2 regions of the Erwinia sp. V71 genome follow, and region 1 is predicted to be linked to the other one. Evidence: predicted binding sites of a transcription regulator. Region 1 holds the regulator's gene; the other holds the start of a gene.
What was found. Region 1 encodes LexA, which represses DNA repair genes until DNA is damaged. Its sites were predicted from a motif close to TNCTGTATGTACATACAGNA; they were not measured.
Positions count from the first base shown of each region.

Region 2: the regulator LexA is predicted to act here: its motif matches at 3,218-3,237, upstream of sulA (SOS-induced cell division inhibitor SulA).

Region 1 is NZ_CBFFRK010000089.1:1,149-9,091, forward strand. Features, by position in the region: gene ACSZO1_RS16285 (CsbD family protein) at 1-40, opposite strand, end outside; gene dinF (MATE family efflux transporter DinF) at 272-1,612, opposite strand; gene lexA (transcriptional repressor LexA) at 1,704-2,312, opposite strand; gene ACSZO1_RS16300 (diacylglycerol kinase) at 2,427-2,786, opposite strand; gene plsB (glycerol-3-phosphate 1-O-acyltransferase PlsB) at 2,915-5,353, shown strand; gene ubiA (4-hydroxybenzoate octaprenyltransferase) at 5,386-6,273, opposite strand; gene ubiC (chorismate lyase) at 6,275-6,802, opposite strand; gene psiE (phosphate-starvation-inducible protein PsiE) at 6,869-7,267, opposite strand; gene ACSZO1_RS16325 (YjbH domain-containing protein) at 7,397-7,943, opposite strand, start outside.
Region 2 is NZ_CBFFRK010000005.1:53,054-60,996, reverse strand. Features, by position in the region: gene ACSZO1_RS02115 (YccF domain-containing protein) at 1-264, shown strand, start outside; gene yccS (YccS family putative transporter) at 282-2,429, shown strand; gene ACSZO1_RS02105 (TfoX/Sxy family DNA transformation protein) at 2,432-3,043, opposite strand; gene sulA (SOS-induced cell division inhibitor SulA) at 3,257-3,763, shown strand; gene ompA (porin OmpA) at 4,114-5,181, shown strand; gene matP (macrodomain Ter protein MatP) at 5,255-5,713, opposite strand; gene ACSZO1_RS02085 (AAA family ATPase) at 5,899-7,656, shown strand; gene fabA (bifunctional 3-hydroxydecanoyl-ACP dehydratase/trans-2-decenoyl-ACP isomerase) at 7,725-7,943, shown strand, end outside.

The DNA.
Region 1 (7,943 bases):
TAAACTGTTTCCAGTTACCGCTAGCCTGGTCGCTATTCATAGTGCCTCCTTTAATAACAACATTGGCATTTCGTCTTAGCTAAAGATCAACCATCAGCATAAATCGCCACTTGATTACTTATTACATAGTTAATTATAGACAAAAAATGAAAAAAAATAGCGAGAGACATTAATCAGAACGGTTCACATCGGGAATAAGATGGCTTAACACCCTGAAATCAAGTCATTATTCAAATGAAAACGCGGGGAAACTGAGCCGTAAGGAAATATTTCAGGTGGCGAACCAGCTGTCGTGGCGCCAGTGGCGACGCCAGATCAGCCACAGTGTAAGTCCTCTCAGCATCAGAAAGACCGTCACCGCGAGCCATAAGCCATGATTACCCAGCCAGGGGAGTGTCAGCAAAGTCAGTGCATACCCCAGCGCCGCACCCGCCATGCCGTTGCGCATTTCACTGCCGCGTGTCGCACCAATAAACATGCCATCCAGCAGATAACACCAGACACCCGCCAGCGGCAGAATAACCTGCCATAGCAAATAGCGATCGGCCAGTTCACGCAATTCCGGTAAGGAGGTTAACAATGCCACCAGCCACGGGCCGCAGGCAGCATAGAGCAGAGCAAAAGCGAGCGCGACCAGACCTGCCTGACGACAGGAGGCACGCCACACACGCAGCAACTTACTGCTGTCGCGTGCGCCACAGGCCTCACCAGAATACGCTTCCACTGCATAGGCAAAGCCATCCAGCGCATAGGCGGTAAAGGTCAGAAACATCAGCAAAACGGCGTTAACCGCCACGACATCACTGCCGAGTCGGGCACCAAACACCGTCAGAGAAGCGAAGCAGAGCTGCACCATCAGCGAACGCAGCATAATGTCGCGGTTCAGCCTGAGCAAACGACGAAAGTCACCGCGCCAGCTATTGCGCAGCAGCGGCAGCGAGATACCGCGTAATTTCAGCACCCGCCACACCATTATCAGGCCAATCAGCAGCGTGACATATTCCGCCAGCGCCGTTGCCGCCGCAGCCCCCTGCACGCCCCAGTGCAGCCCCATCACAAACCACAAATCGAGCAGAATATTGACCAGGTTGCCGACGACCAGCAGGATCACGGGCGCACGTGCATACTGCACGCCCAGCAGCCAGCCAAGGATCACCAGATTCGCCAGCATCGCTGGCGCACTCAGCCAGCGAACCGACATAAACAGATGTGCCTGGTGTAATACCTCAGGGTTGCCCCCAACCACGGAGAGCGCCAGATCGCTGAGTGGTGCTTTCAGCAGGACAAACAGACCGCCCGCCGCCAGCGCCATGCAGAGCGGCTGAATCAGGGCTCGCGCCAGCGCCGCTTTATCGCCCGCGCCAAACGCCTGCGCGGTTAAGCCGGTGGTGCTCATACGCAGAAACAGCAGCAGCATAAACAGAAAACTGGTTGCAGTGCTGCCAATTGCCACTCCGCCGAGGTAGACCGGACTGTCGAGATGGCCAATGACCGCCGTATCCACCAGACCCAGCAGTGGCACGGTAATATTGGAGAGGATCATCGGCAACGCCAGGCGCCAGAGATTTTTATCAGTAACGGTAAAGAATCGCACAGGCTTCCACAGCGTCATCAGAATGTTTACCAGACTGAGGGTTAACGCGAATCGACCTTACGCGCACGACGGTAAAACCAGGTGCGCGCAGGCGTCGGGGAGGTAAAGATTACAGCCAGTTGCCGTTGCGGATCACACCCACGGCCAGACCTTCAATCGTCAGAGATTGCTGACGCAGGTCGACAACAATGGGCGCAAACTCACTATTTTCAGCCAGAAGATGCACCACATTGCCCTGCTTTTTCAGGCGTTTGACGGTCACTTCGTCATCAATGCGCGCCACGACGACCTGGCCATTACGCACATCCTGCGTTTTGTGTACCGCCAGCAAATCGCCATCCATAATGCCGATATCTTTCATCGACATACCGCTGACACGCAGCAGGAAATCAGCATTCGGTTTGAACAGACCAGCATCCACCTGGAAATGGCCTTCGATATGTTCCTGCGCCAGCAGCGGCTCACCGGCGGCAACGCGGCCAATCAGCGGCAGGCCAGTCTCTTCTTCCTGCATCAGGCGGATACCGCGTGAAGCGCCGGAAACAATCTCAATCACGCCTTTACGTGCCAGCGCTTTCAGGTGTTCTTCAGCCGCATTCGGGGAACGGAAACCTAATTGCGAAGCAATTTCGGCGCGTGTCGGTGGCATACCCGTCTGATTAATATGATCACGAATCAGATCGTATACCTGCTGCTGCCTTGCCGTTAATGCTTTCATTCCGCCCCCTGGTTGTTTATACAGTCGCTGTGAGTATATACAGGTATTTGCAGGCTGGGAACCCAAATTTAGCGAAAAAGCCTCAGTTTGCGGCACGCCTCGCGGAAAAACGGCTTACGGCCACAGCAACATCAGCCAGACAAACAGCGCCAGCAGAATGCTCAGTAACACCGAAGCCGACCCCATATCCTTGGCGCGCCCGGCCAGGGGATGATGCTCGCTGCCGATGCGATCCACCACCGCTTCCAGCGCGCTGTTCAGCACTTCAACGATAACCACCAGCACCACTGAACCAATCAGCAGCACCCGCGTCACCGCGTCAACATCCAGCCAGCAGGCAATGGCCGTCGCGATAACCGCCGCCACCAGCTCCTGGCGAAATGCAGCTTCATGTCGCCATGCGGCGCACAATCCCTGCCATGAATAACCCGCTGCTTTAATGATTCTTGTCAGTCCGGTGACATTATTTGCCATAATGAGGGAACCCTTTCAGATGTTTAACGTCAACGTCTGGGTGGCGCACAAAATGCAACACAACAGATCTTGCGTGCGCTTTCTGGTATGCTTGCCGCGCTTTGCTAACAAGAGGCTTCATATTGTCTATGTCAGGTTGGCGTAATTTTTACTATAAGTTACTGAACTTACCACTCTCACTTTTGGTGAAGAGTAAAGCTATTCCGGCCGATCCGGTAGCCGAACAGGGGCTGGATAGCTCGCGCCCCATTATGTATGTATTACCTTATGATTCAAAGGTGGATCTGCTGGTCCTGCGTGCGCAGTGTCTAAAACATGACCTGCCCGACCCGCTGGAGCCGCTGGAAATCGATGGCACGGTGTTGCCGCGCTATGTGTTTATCCACGATGGCCCGCGCGTGTTCCCTTATTTCGTGCCTAATCTGGAGTCGGTGAAGCTGTTTCACGACTATCTGGACCTGCACCGCAGCAATCCTGATCTGGATGTGCAGATGGTGCCGGTTTCCGTGATGTTTGGCCGTGCGCCGGGGCGTGAAGTACAGGGCGAACAGACGCCGCATCTGCGGGTGCTGAACGGTATTGAGAAATTCTTTGCCGTGCTGTGGTTAGGGCGAGACAACTTTGTCCGCTTCTCGCCGACAGTGTCGCTGCGCCGTATGGCGACCGAACACGGTACAGACAAAACCATCGCGCAGAAACTGGCGCGCGTGGCGCGTATTCACTTCTCCCGTCAGCGCCTGGCTGCCGTCGGTCCACGCCTGCCTGCTCGTCAGGAGCTGTTCTCACGTCTGCTGCAATCGAAGGCTATCGCGAAAGCGATAGAGGATGAAGCGCGTACGCGCAAAATCTCTCAGGATAAGGCGCAGCAAAATGCCATCGAAATGATGGAAGAGATTGCCGCTGATTTCTCTTATGAGGCAATCCGCCTGACCGACCGCGTGATGGGCTGGACCTGGAGCAAGCTGTATCAGGGCATTAATGTCAGCGGCGGCGAGCGCGTACGCCAGCTGGCGCAGGATGGCCACGAAATCGTCTATGTGCCCTGCCACCGCAGCCACATGGACTATCTGCTGCTCTCCTACGTGCTGTATCACCAGGGGCTGGTGCCGCCGCATATCGCCGCAGGCATTAACCTCAACTTCTGGCCAGCCGGCCCGATTTTCCGCCGCCTTGGTGCGTTCTTTATTCGCCGTACCTTTAAAGGCAATAAACTCTATGCCACGGTGTTCCGCGAATACCTCGGTGAGCTGTTTAGCCGCGGCTACTCCGTGGAATACTTTGTGGAAGGTGGCCGTTCGCGTACCGGGCGTCTGCTGGAGCCGAAAACCGGCACCCTGTCGATGACCATTCAGGCCATGCTGCGCGGCGGTAATCGCCCTATTACGCTGGTGCCGATCTATATCGGCTACGAACACGTGATGGAGGTGGGGACGTATGCCAAAGAGCTGCGCGGCGCCACCAAAGAGAAGGAAAGCTTTACCCAGATGGTGCGCGGGCTGCGTAAGCTACGCAACCTCGGTCAGGGCTATGTTAACTTCGGTGAACCGCTGCCGCTGGTGAACTATCTGAACAAGCATGTGCCTGAGTGGCGTGAGTCGATTGATCCTATCGAAGCGCAGCGCCCTGCCTGGCTGACGCCAGCGGTGAATGATATTGCCCAGCATGTAATGGTGCGGATTAATAACGCCGGTGCGGCCAACGCCATGAACCTGTGCGTCACCGCATTGCTGGCCTCACGTCAGCGTTCACTCACCCGTGAACAGCTGATTGAACAGCTTGAGTGTTACGTGCAGCTGATGCGCAACGTGCCTTATTCGCCGGATGCCACCGTGCCGGACAGCAGTGCGGAAGCGCTGCTGGAGAGCGCACTGGCGATGAATAAGTTTGAAACTGAGCAGGATAATATCGGCGACATCGTTATTCTGCCGCGCGAGCAGGCAGTGCTGATGACGTACTACCGCAACAACATCCAGCATATGCTGGTGCTGCCATCGCTGATTGCCGCCATTGTGCAGCAGCATCGCCAGTTGTCGCGCGCCGAGCTGTTACGTCAGGTTTGCGTGATTTACCCGATGCTGAAAGGCGAGCTGTTCCTGCGCTGGCACAGCGAAGAACTGCCGGACGTGCTGGACGCACTGATTGCGGAACTGGAGCGTCAGGGGCTGATTAGCACAGATGAAACACAGCTGCGCTATGCACCAGCACGTTCCCGTACCCTGCAACTGCTGGCAGCGGGCATCCGCGAAACACTGCAACGTTATGCCATCACGTTCTCTATTCTCAGCGCCAATCCGTCGATCAACCGCGGTTCACTGGAGAAAGAGAGCCGTACCATGGCGCAACGCCTGTCGGTACTGCACGGTATTAACGCGCCAGAGTTCTTTGATAAGGCGGTGTTCTCATCACTGGTGCTGACACTGCGTGATGAAGGCTATATCAGCGACAGCGGCGATGCGCAGCTGGAGCAGACGCAGAAGGTTTATCAGTTGCTGGCAGAGTTAATTACGCAGGAAGTGCGGATAACGATTGAAAGCGCGGCGGCGCCTGAAGAGGCAACCGCTGAGTGATGTAAAAGGGAGCCAGAGGGCTCCCTTTTTTATTACGGCAGTAAACCCGCCAGTGGTGCGGCATTCAGCGCCACGCCAATAAACAGCACCAGACCCACATAATTGTTATTCAGAAAGGCCTGGAAGCAGGGGTCACGCTCACGAGCGGCAATCAGCTTCTGCTGATACACAAACAGCACCGCTGCCGCCAGCAGTGACCAGTAAAATGCGCTGTTCAGCTGCATCAGTTGGCCAATTGCCAGCATCAGCACCAGGGTAGCCAGCTGCAGCAAACCGATAATCAGCTTATCGTAACGGCCAAACAGAATGGCGGTCGATTTCACGCCAATTTTCAGGTCGTCATCACGATCCACCATGGCATATTGCGTATCGTATGCCACCGTCCAGCAGATATTCGCCAGGAACAGCAGCCAGCAGGTTAACGGTACGCTTTCACTCACCGCCGCCCACGCCATCGGAATCGACCAGCCAAATGCCGCGCCCAGCACCACCTGCGGCAGATGGGTATAGCGCTTCATAAACGGATACATCCACGCCAGCGCCAGACCGGCGAACGAGAGCCAGATGGTCATCGCATTCATGGTCAGTACCAGCGCAAAGGAGACCAGCACCAGCGCGACAAACAGCAGCTTCGCCTCTTTCTCGCTGACAGCCCCGCTGGGGAGCGGGCGTAATGCCGTGCGTTTCACATGACCATCGATTTTACGATCGGCAAAATCATTCACCACACAACCCGCCGCACGCATAAAGAATACGCCCAGCACGAAGACCAGTAGCACATTCAGTGCCGGAACCGCCATGCCAGACAGCCACAACGCCCACAGGGTCGGCCAGAGTAATAACAGCGAGCCAATCGGTTTATCAATGCGCATCAGGCGGCTATAGGCCTGGAAGCGGGTAAGTTGCAGAGGTCTTTCCACGTTATTGTAATCCTTCTGCCGCCACGCTCTGGTAGAGCGGCGCAGCAGGTAAAAAGAGTTCAGTCAGAAGTAACGGTTTATCCGCCAGACGCAGGCGGGAACGGCGTCCCCACAGCGCCCCGATCTGGCCGGGTTCAATAAAATCACGGGTCAGCGTCGAAGAGGAGAATAAGTAGCGTCCCAGCGGGCGGGTCCCCAGATTCTGCAGCATCGCTTCCGGTCCCTGCAGTGTCGATTCCGGCACGACGGTGCGGCCAGCCAGCCAGGGCACGCCATCACCAGACAGCACGATTTCACGCAGCCAGTAGCGCGATTCCAGTGGCAGTAATGCCAGCTCATCGCCCACCTCAGCCGCGCTGATAAAACCTTCACGTATGGGTTCAACAGTCACCTGATGACAGTGGCGCTCAAAACGCGCCGTCATGGAGTCTTCTTCCAGCAGCCAGTCCAGCAGCGGTGCCTTCAGCAAAGGTGACGAGACAGGGAGCCATGCAAGCGCGCGCAGCAAGCCAAGCGCGTTATCCGACATACGGCATCTCCGGGTAAATAATCAGATGCCGTAGTGTAACGCAGAGCCTGGCGCGCCTTCACTGTTTTATTCGCGCTTCAGACGATTACTGTTCGCCAGCCACAGCGTCACCACCAGAATCAGGATCGCCGCCGCATAAATCAGGGTATCAAACGGGTTTTTATGGTCGACGATAATCAGGCGGATAATCGCCGTAATGCCGATATAGACAAAGTAGCGCAGCGGGAAGTGATAGCCAGACTGGAAATACTTCACAATCAACGCAATAAACTCGAAGTAGAGAAAGTAAATCACGATCCCTTCGATCAGCAGATAGGAAGAGGCCTGTTCACTGGAATTGAGCAGCACATTGCCCAGATGAATGGTTTCTTTACCGAGAAAAATCACCAGAATAATGCCCAGCACCAGCAGGCCGAAATTCAGCACCATTTGCAGTGCATTGGCGACACGGGTTCCCGAAATCATGCTCTTATCCTCTAAAGTTATTGTTATGGCACAGCAAAGGCCGTTAATCACAATATGCTTTAGTGTGATGAAGATCACAATACGGTAGTGTGAATAATCACAGGGCGGCACGATGGCCGCCCTGCAGGATTAACGATAATTGATATCGCGATCGCTGGTCATGTCATACAGATTGTATTTACGACCCAGCATCTGACCACCGTCACGCGTCAGTGGTGTCCAGTTGATCTGCGCCCGGCCACGCACCGGATTCAGACTAAACAGATCCATTGGAATCGAGACGTAGAAGCCTTTGGTGGAGTCCCCTTCACCATACTCTTCTGCCGATACATTGGTGATGGTGGCATAGGCGCCAATGGTGATACCGCTGTCAAAGCGTTTGGAGATATCCACCGTGCCGCCTTTATCCTGCGCCAGATACTGACCGACACTCACTTTCACCAGCACATCATCCATAAAGGATGGCTGCCAGTAGCCTGTCAGATGACCGGTTTTGGCTTTGTAGTAAGTGAAGTTCATCATGTTGTCCCAGTCACGCTGCTTGACGTAGTTGGCATCGATGCCCACTGCCCAGCTCGCGTCCAGCGGACGATACAACAGTTCAGCACCTGCACCGCCATACATGGTTTCCAGATAACCGCCATAGACCTGGCCATAGAAACCGCCGCCGAAATAC
Region 2 (7,943 bases), on a different contig from region 1:
CTCTATCCTGACAATAAAAGCACCCTGATGAATTCGGGTGGAACCGTGCTGAATATGTTGTGGTTTGTCTTTTTTGGCTGGTGGCTGTGCCTTGCACATATCGCTGCCGGTATCGCCCAGTGTATTACCATTATTGGCATTCCGGTGGGTATCGCCAATTTCAAAATTGCCGCCATCGCACTGTGGCCTGTGGGCCGCCGGGTGGTTTCGGTGGAAGAGGCGCAGGCCGCTCGCGAAGCGAATGCTCGCCGTCGTTTTAACTGATGTCTGGTCCTCTCAGTATGTTTGCCATTAAGCCCGGCCTGCGCCGCTACGCCTTTAACAGCGCCTGGTTGTATAACCTGCGCATTTTGCTGGCGCTCACAGGCGCAGCAGCATTTCCCTGGTGGCTGGATCAGGTTATCTGGACCATTCCGTTGACGCTGGGCGTGGTGGCAGCCGCACTGGCTGACCTTGACGACCGCCTGAGCGGTCGTCTGCGTAACCTTCTGATTACGCTGGTCTGTTTCTGTATTGCCTCCGTCTCTATCGAGTTATTATTTCCCTTTCCGTGGCTGTTTATCTGCGGGCTGGCGTTGTCGACCTGTGGTTTTATCCTGCTGGGCGCACTCGGCCAGCGCTATGCCACCATTGCTTTCGGTGCGCTGTTAATCGCCATTTACACCATGCTGGGTATTGGCCTGTTTCCCCAGTGGTATCTGCAGCCAGCACTGCTGCTGGTAGGAGCGTTATGGTACAACCTGCTGACCCTGAGCGGTCATCTGCTGTTTCCAGTCCGGCCACTGCAGGAAAATCTGGCACGCAGTTTTGAACAGCTGGCGAATTACCTTGAAGCCAAAGCCAGCCTGTTTGACCCGGATATCGAAGCCAGCGATCACGACAACCTGATCGAAGTGGCAATGGCAAACAGCCAGTTAGTGGCCGTACTGAATCAGACCAAAAACTCCATTCAGTCACGCCTGCGCGGTGACCGTGGTCAGCGCAGCACCCGCCGCACCCTGCACTACTACTTTGTCGCGCAGGATATCCATGAACGTGCCAGTTCATCGCACGTCCAGTATCACCAGTTGCGTGGTGATTATCGCTACAGCGAAATTCTGTTCCGTTTTCAACGCCTGCTGCATATGCAGGCAAAAGCCTGCCATCAGCTGGCCAGCTGCATACTGTTCCGCGAGCCATACCAGCATGACAGCCGCTTTGAACGCGCGTTTCACCATTTGCAGGAAGCCCTGGCGCGTCTACAGGCAGAGCAGCCGCAGGAAAGCAAAATCAACGCGATGCACTATCTGCTGAGCAATTTAAAAGCTATTGATGCTCAGCTGGCTACGATTGAATCCGAGCAGGCGCTGGAACAGGGCCAGGCCGGGGAAGATAACAGCCTCGCCAGCGAGGGGCTGACGGGCTGGAGCGATATTCGCCTGCGTATCAGCCGCCATCTGACCCCGGAATCGGCGCTGTTTCGTCACGCGGTGCGCATGTCACTGGTGCTGTGCGTCGGTTATGCTTTTATTCAGTTGACCGGGCTGCAGCATGGCTACTGGATACTGCTGACCAGCCTGTTTGTGTGTCAGCCGAACTATAATGCCACCCGCCGCCGTCTGGCACTGCGTATCCTGGGAACCCTGGCCGGAATTGCCGTCGGCTTGCCCGTGCTATGGCTGGTACCTTCTGCCGACGGGCAGCTGATATTGATCGTGCTGAGCGGCGTGCTGTTTTTCGCCTTCCGCAATATTCGTTATGCGCATGCCACACTGTTTATCACCCTGCTGGTACTTCTCTGCTTTAATCTGCTGGGAGAAGGGTTTGAAGTTGCCGTTCCGCGTATTATCGACACGTTGCTGGGTTGCGGCATCGCCTGGCTGGCGGTGAGTTTTATCTGGCCGGACTGGAAGTTCCGTCGTTTGCCTGCCGTCACCGAACGCACCCTGAATGCCAACTGCCGCTATCTCGATGCCATTCTGGTGCAATACCTTCAGGGCAAAGACAATCGTCTGGACTACCGTATCGCCCGGCGTGACGCGCATAACAGCGATGCGGAGCTGGCGTCAGTCGTCTCCAATATGGCAACCGAGGCACGCCGCAACCCGGCGTTACTGGAATCCGCGTTCCGCTTGCTGTGCCTGAATCACTCTTTTCTCAGCTATATCTCCGCACTGGGCGCGCATCGCGAGAAACTCACCAACCCGGCGATGCTTAGCCTGCTGGATGACGCAGTATGTTATGCCGATGGCGTACTGCAGGTGGAAAGTGTCAGTGAACAGCGTGCCGGAAAGCTGCTGGATGATCTTGCTACACGAATCACGCAATTCACTCCGGCGGCAGAAACAAAAGAGCCACTGGTATTACAGCAGGTGGGATTGCTGGTGGCCCTTTTACCTGAGATTGCCGCATTAAAGAAACAGTTAACACAGGTGCCTGCGGTGCAATAGCGCTACTCGCTGCGTGTTTTATTGTTGCGATTAAACCAGTTACGCAACTCTTCCTGTACGGCGCCAGGCAGCGCCGCCAGATGAGTACCGGTAATCGCGCCTTCCAGCGCAAACAGTGTGGCGATGCCGAGATGCTTGTGTGCGGCTTTCAGTTTCAGCCAGCAGCGCCGGGAGCCCTCCGCGCACAGAGACTGTACGCTGCAAATCCCCACCTGGCGCAGCATCATCTCCAGTCGCAGCCCGACATTCGGCAGATCCTTGAGGCGCGGATTCGCGATCTTTTCCTGATACTGGTGTCGCGCATGGCTGAGCGCACAACGTGACAATGCCAGCAACGTATCTGGCTGTGCCCAGAGCGCATCATCGACGCGAAAATAGTTGAGGGAAACCGGCATACCACGCTTGTGCAATACCAGCCGTGGCACCTCCGCTTCAACAATATATGACTGCATCTGTTCGCAGGCGCGCAAATAGAGCTCGCCCTCCGCCACCACCGCAAACACAATGTTTTCCACCGCGAGACTATAGCCACCGAACTGGGTACGCGTATCAATTTTCCCCAACGGCGCGAGATAATGTTTCGACTGTGCAATCCTTTGTTTAGTGTTATGCATGCAAACCTCCTTCAGCATGACCATTAGAGGATAAAAAAACCCACCTTTACATGACATTAGAAAATATTCAAATCAGGTAACAGGTTCAATCAATAAATGTCTTTGCAGTGATTTTTCATTTTAATCTGCGAGATGTTTTCAAAAATTGAGGTTGATCTTTGCCCACAACACCGTTACTGTATATTCATACAGTAACATTGCGAGCGAACAAACATGCGTACTCATTTACTGAAAACTCAATCTGCTAATGCTGTGATTCATACCGCACCGCGCACCAGTGCCGCATCTGCTTCTTCTGGCGGCTGGATTAGTGAACTGACCTACAGTGAAGACCAACCGGGCATGACACAAATGCTGCTTCTCCCCCTGCTGCAGCAACTGGGTACGCAGTCTCGCTGGCAACTGTGGTTAACTCCGCCGCATAAACTCAGCCGCCGCTGGTTACAGCAGTCCGGCCTGCCACTGAATAAAGTGATGCAGATCCCACAGACGGCGGAAATCTGTACCGTTGATGCCATGATTAAAGCCCTGCAGACCGGCAATTACAGTGTGGTATTAGGCTGGTTACCGGATGAGATCGATGATGAGGATCGCCGTCGTCTGAATGAAGCGGCCTCAATGGGCCAGGCGCTGGGTTTGATTATGCGACCGCAATACCGGATTGCATCATCCGCGAGACCGGCAAGTGCGTTAAAAATTCACTCGACTTTGTATCATTAAGTAAAAATGAGATTTTTCTCAGCGTGATTATCGTCTCATCTTCCGATAAACCACTGATTCTGCTCTGACGCGGCTGAACAATGAGTTAGCCGCATCGCCAACGGGATTTTATCGCACAGAATCCCCCTTCAAATGTGTAAAATTATGTACGAAACCCTGATTTTTTACCGACCTGCATCACATCCTACTTGTAAGTTTGCTGTTACGCTGTAGACTTTATCTCGCCAGGGTGCTCAATAACCTCCGTTTTATCGGAAGAGTAATAATCGAGCTTTATAACCCGGCGAAGGATTTAACCAAGGGCTTAATTTAAAGCTCATTGCCTATTTGGATGATAACGAGGCGCAAAAATGAAAAAGACAGCTATCGCAATTGCAGTGGCACTGGCTGGCTTCGCTACCGTAGCGCAGGCCGCTCCGAAAGATGACACCTGGTACACCGGTGCTAAACTGGGCTGGTCTCAGTACCATGACGTTGGTTTCGACGGCAACGGCTATGTAAACAACAACGGCCCAACCCACGAAAATCAACTGGGCGCGGGTGCATTCGCAGGTTACCAGGCTAACCCATACCTGGGCTTCGAACTGGGTTATGACTGGTTGGGTCGTATGCCTTATAAAGGCAGCGAAATCAACGGCGCATTCAAAGGTCAGGGCGTTCAGCTGGCAGCTAAATTAAGCTACCCAATCGCTGACGATCTGGACCTGTACACCCGTCTGGGTGGTATGGTATGGCGTGTTGACTCTAAACAAGACAACAACGGCGTTCGCACCAGCGACCACGACACCGGCGTTTCTCCGCTGGCTGCAGTTGGTGTTGAATACGCACTGACCCGTGACCTGGCTGCCCGCCTGGACTACCAGTGGGTTAACAACATCGGTGACCGTGCTACCGTTGGTGCACGTCCAGACAACTCCATGCTGAGCCTGGGCCTGTCCTACCGTTTCGGTCAGGAAGCAGAAGCTGCGCCAGCTCCGGCACCAGCTCCAGCTCCAGCTCCAGTTGTTGAAACCAAGCGTTTCACTCTGAAGTCTGACGTGCTGTTCAACTTCAACAAAGCAACCCTGAAACCAGAAGGTCAGCAGGCTCTGGATCAGCTGTACAGCCAGCTGAGCTCTCTGGACCCGAAAGACGGTTCTGTGGTTGTTCTGGGTTACACCGACCGTATCGGTTCCGAGCAGTACAACCAGAAACTGTCTGAGCAGCGCGCTCAGTCTGTGGTTGACTACCTGGTATCTAAAGGTATCCCAGCTTCTAAAATCTCCGCTCGTGGCCAGGGTAAATCTAACCCAGTTACCGGCAGCACCTGTGACAGCGTGAAAGGCCGTAACGCCCTGATCGAATGTCTGGGTCCAGACCGTCGCGTAGAGATCGAAGTGAAAGGCATCAAAGACGTTGTAACTCAGCCTCAGGCTTAAGTTATCACGTAACAAAAACCCCGCCACGGCGGGGTTTTTTATTGGTGTTGTGTACCTGCGAAGGAAAGGGATATCAGTTTTCAGGCTTACCCAGCATATCCTGCAACCCCTGCTTCAGCGACGACATCTGGCTGGCGTACTGTTCTTTACGCTCGGCATCTTCAATCAGCTGCACAATGGTTTCTGACAGCGTACAGTGACGACGTTGCGCCAGACCTGCCAGCCTCTGCCACACCAGATATTCCAGATCGATAGACTTCTTACGGGTATGCTGATGTTCAGCATTAAAATGCCGCTTACGACGCGCACGAATGGTTTGCTTCATGCGGTTTTCCAGTGCTGGATTCATATGCAGCTTAATCCACTGCAATACCTCCACCGGACGATTTTCCAGAGCCAGTAACGCGTCTACCGCTTCCTGCGCTGCGCTGGTCTCGATATGGCGCGTGATCAACTCCCCTTCCCGGTGTTTTTTCACCAGGTAGGTCCATTTCCATCCACTTTCAAGGTTTTCGAGTTGCTGATATTTCATCGGGATCTCATCGTGACCACGTAACAAGCTAAGAATAACAGCTTTTTTCTGGCTTGCGGCAGAGAAAAAGAGATGATTAAACAGGATCAGATTTCCGGCAGGGCAAAATGCATCTCTACGGTGCTTAACCGGCTGAAATCTTGTATAATCGCGCTTTTCCTTAATTCAGATAAATTCGGATAACTTTGACCAGCAACCGACTTGAATGGCGCGCCCTGCAGCCCGATACTGACAGCTTCCAGCCTCTTTTTTCCCGGTCATTTGATGACGACGATGCAGATTGTCTGGCTGCGGTGCAGCCCCGTCTAATCAATGCGTTAGGCTTACTGCAACTTTCATCGGCAGCCTTCCCGTTGATGCTGGTAAAAACAGCCGAGAGCCACGATTACCTCACCTTACTGGCCGATGCCCTGCGCAGTACCAGCGAGGAAGAGGATGATACCGTTTACGGCGGTCAGTATACGATTGACGAGCGTCACGTGAGCTGGCAACCAGCCAGTGTGGCGGATGAACGTTTTGCCAGCCACGGTGAAACGCATTTTGCTGACTGGATTGAAGCGGAACAGCTGTTTGGCTGCGTGCGTGTTTATCAGGATAACATTCAGCTCGAACCCGGCCTGCTACATCGCGTTAATGGCGGCACGCTGGTGCTGTCACTGCGCAGCGTCCTGGCGCAGCCGCTGTTATGGCTGCGTCTGAAACAGATTATCAGTCGCCAGCGTTTCGACTGGCTGTCACCAGATGAAACCCGCCCTTTGCCCGTTTCCATTCCTTCCATGCCAATGCAGTTCCGCCTGGTGCTGAGCGGCGAGCGTGATGCGCTGGCAGATTTTCAGGAAATGGAACCGGAGCTGGCATCACTCTGCATCTACAGTGAGTTTGAAGAAAATCTGCAGATCGCAGATGAAGAAGAGCTGACTCTGTGGTGCCAGTGGACACAACATCTCGCCCGCACCGCGGGGCTTCCGCCGCTTAATGCCGATTTCTGGCCAGTGCTGTTCCGTGAAGCCACCCGCTATACCGGCGATCAATACACGCTGCCACTGTGTCCGGACTGGCTGAACCGCCAGCTGCGTGAAGCAGCACTGTACAGCGAGGACGAGCAGATTACCGCAGCCAGTCTCAGCGCAGCCCTGGATGCACGCGTGTGGCGGGAGAGTTATCTGTCAGAACGTGTGCGTGATGAGATCCTGCTGGATCAGATTCTGATCGAGACCGAAGGCGAAGTGACTGGCCAGATCAATGGCCTGTCCGTGATTGAATTCCCCGGCCACCCGCGCGCTTTCGGTGAACCTTCACGTATTAGCTGTGTTGTGCATGCTGGCGACGGCGAATTTACTGACGTCGAGCGCAAAGCCGAGCTGGGCGGTAACATCCATGCCAAAGGCATGATGATTATGCAGGCCTATCTGATCAGTGAACTGGAACTGGAGCAGCAGCTGCCCTTCTCTGCCTCGCTGGTATTTGAGCAGTCATACAATGAAGTGGATGGCGACAGCGCTTCCCTTGCGGAGTTGTGTGCTCTGATCAGTGCGCTGGCGAACCAGCCGATTAGCCAGCATATTGCGGTAACGGGTTCTGTCGACCAGTTTGGTAATGTCCAGCCAGTCGGCGGGCTGAACGAAAAAATTGAAGGATTCTTTGAGATTTGCCGCCAGCGCGAGCTGAGCGGGAAACAAGGGGTGATCATTCCCGCCAGCAATGTCCGCCATCTTAGTCTGCATCAGAACGTGGTGGATGCCGTGCGCGATGGTCAGTTCCATATCTGGGCGGTCAACAGTGCGGACGAAGCACTGCCATTGTTGACCGGAGTAGAGTGGGATAAAGAAAATGCACCCTGTCTGCTACGATCTATTCAGGAGCGCATTGCCCAAATTCAACAGCAGGACGCACGCCAGCGTCCCTGGCCGCTGCGTTGGGTTAACTGGTTTAACCACAGCTGATCGGAGTTGTTCAGCTTACACCTGTTAGCTAACCTTCGTGATTCACTAAAATAAGGCTTATTGAGAACATGGTAGATAAACGCGAATCCTATACAAAAGAAGACCTGATTGCTTCTGGTCGCGGCGAACTGTTTGGCGCCGAGGGCCCTCCGTTGCCAGCCGGTAATATGCTGATGATGGACCGCGTGGTGAAGATGACTGAAACCGGCGGTAACTTTGATAAAGGTTACGTGGAAGCAGAACTGGATATCAATCCGGACCTGTGGTTCTTCGCCTGCCACTTTATC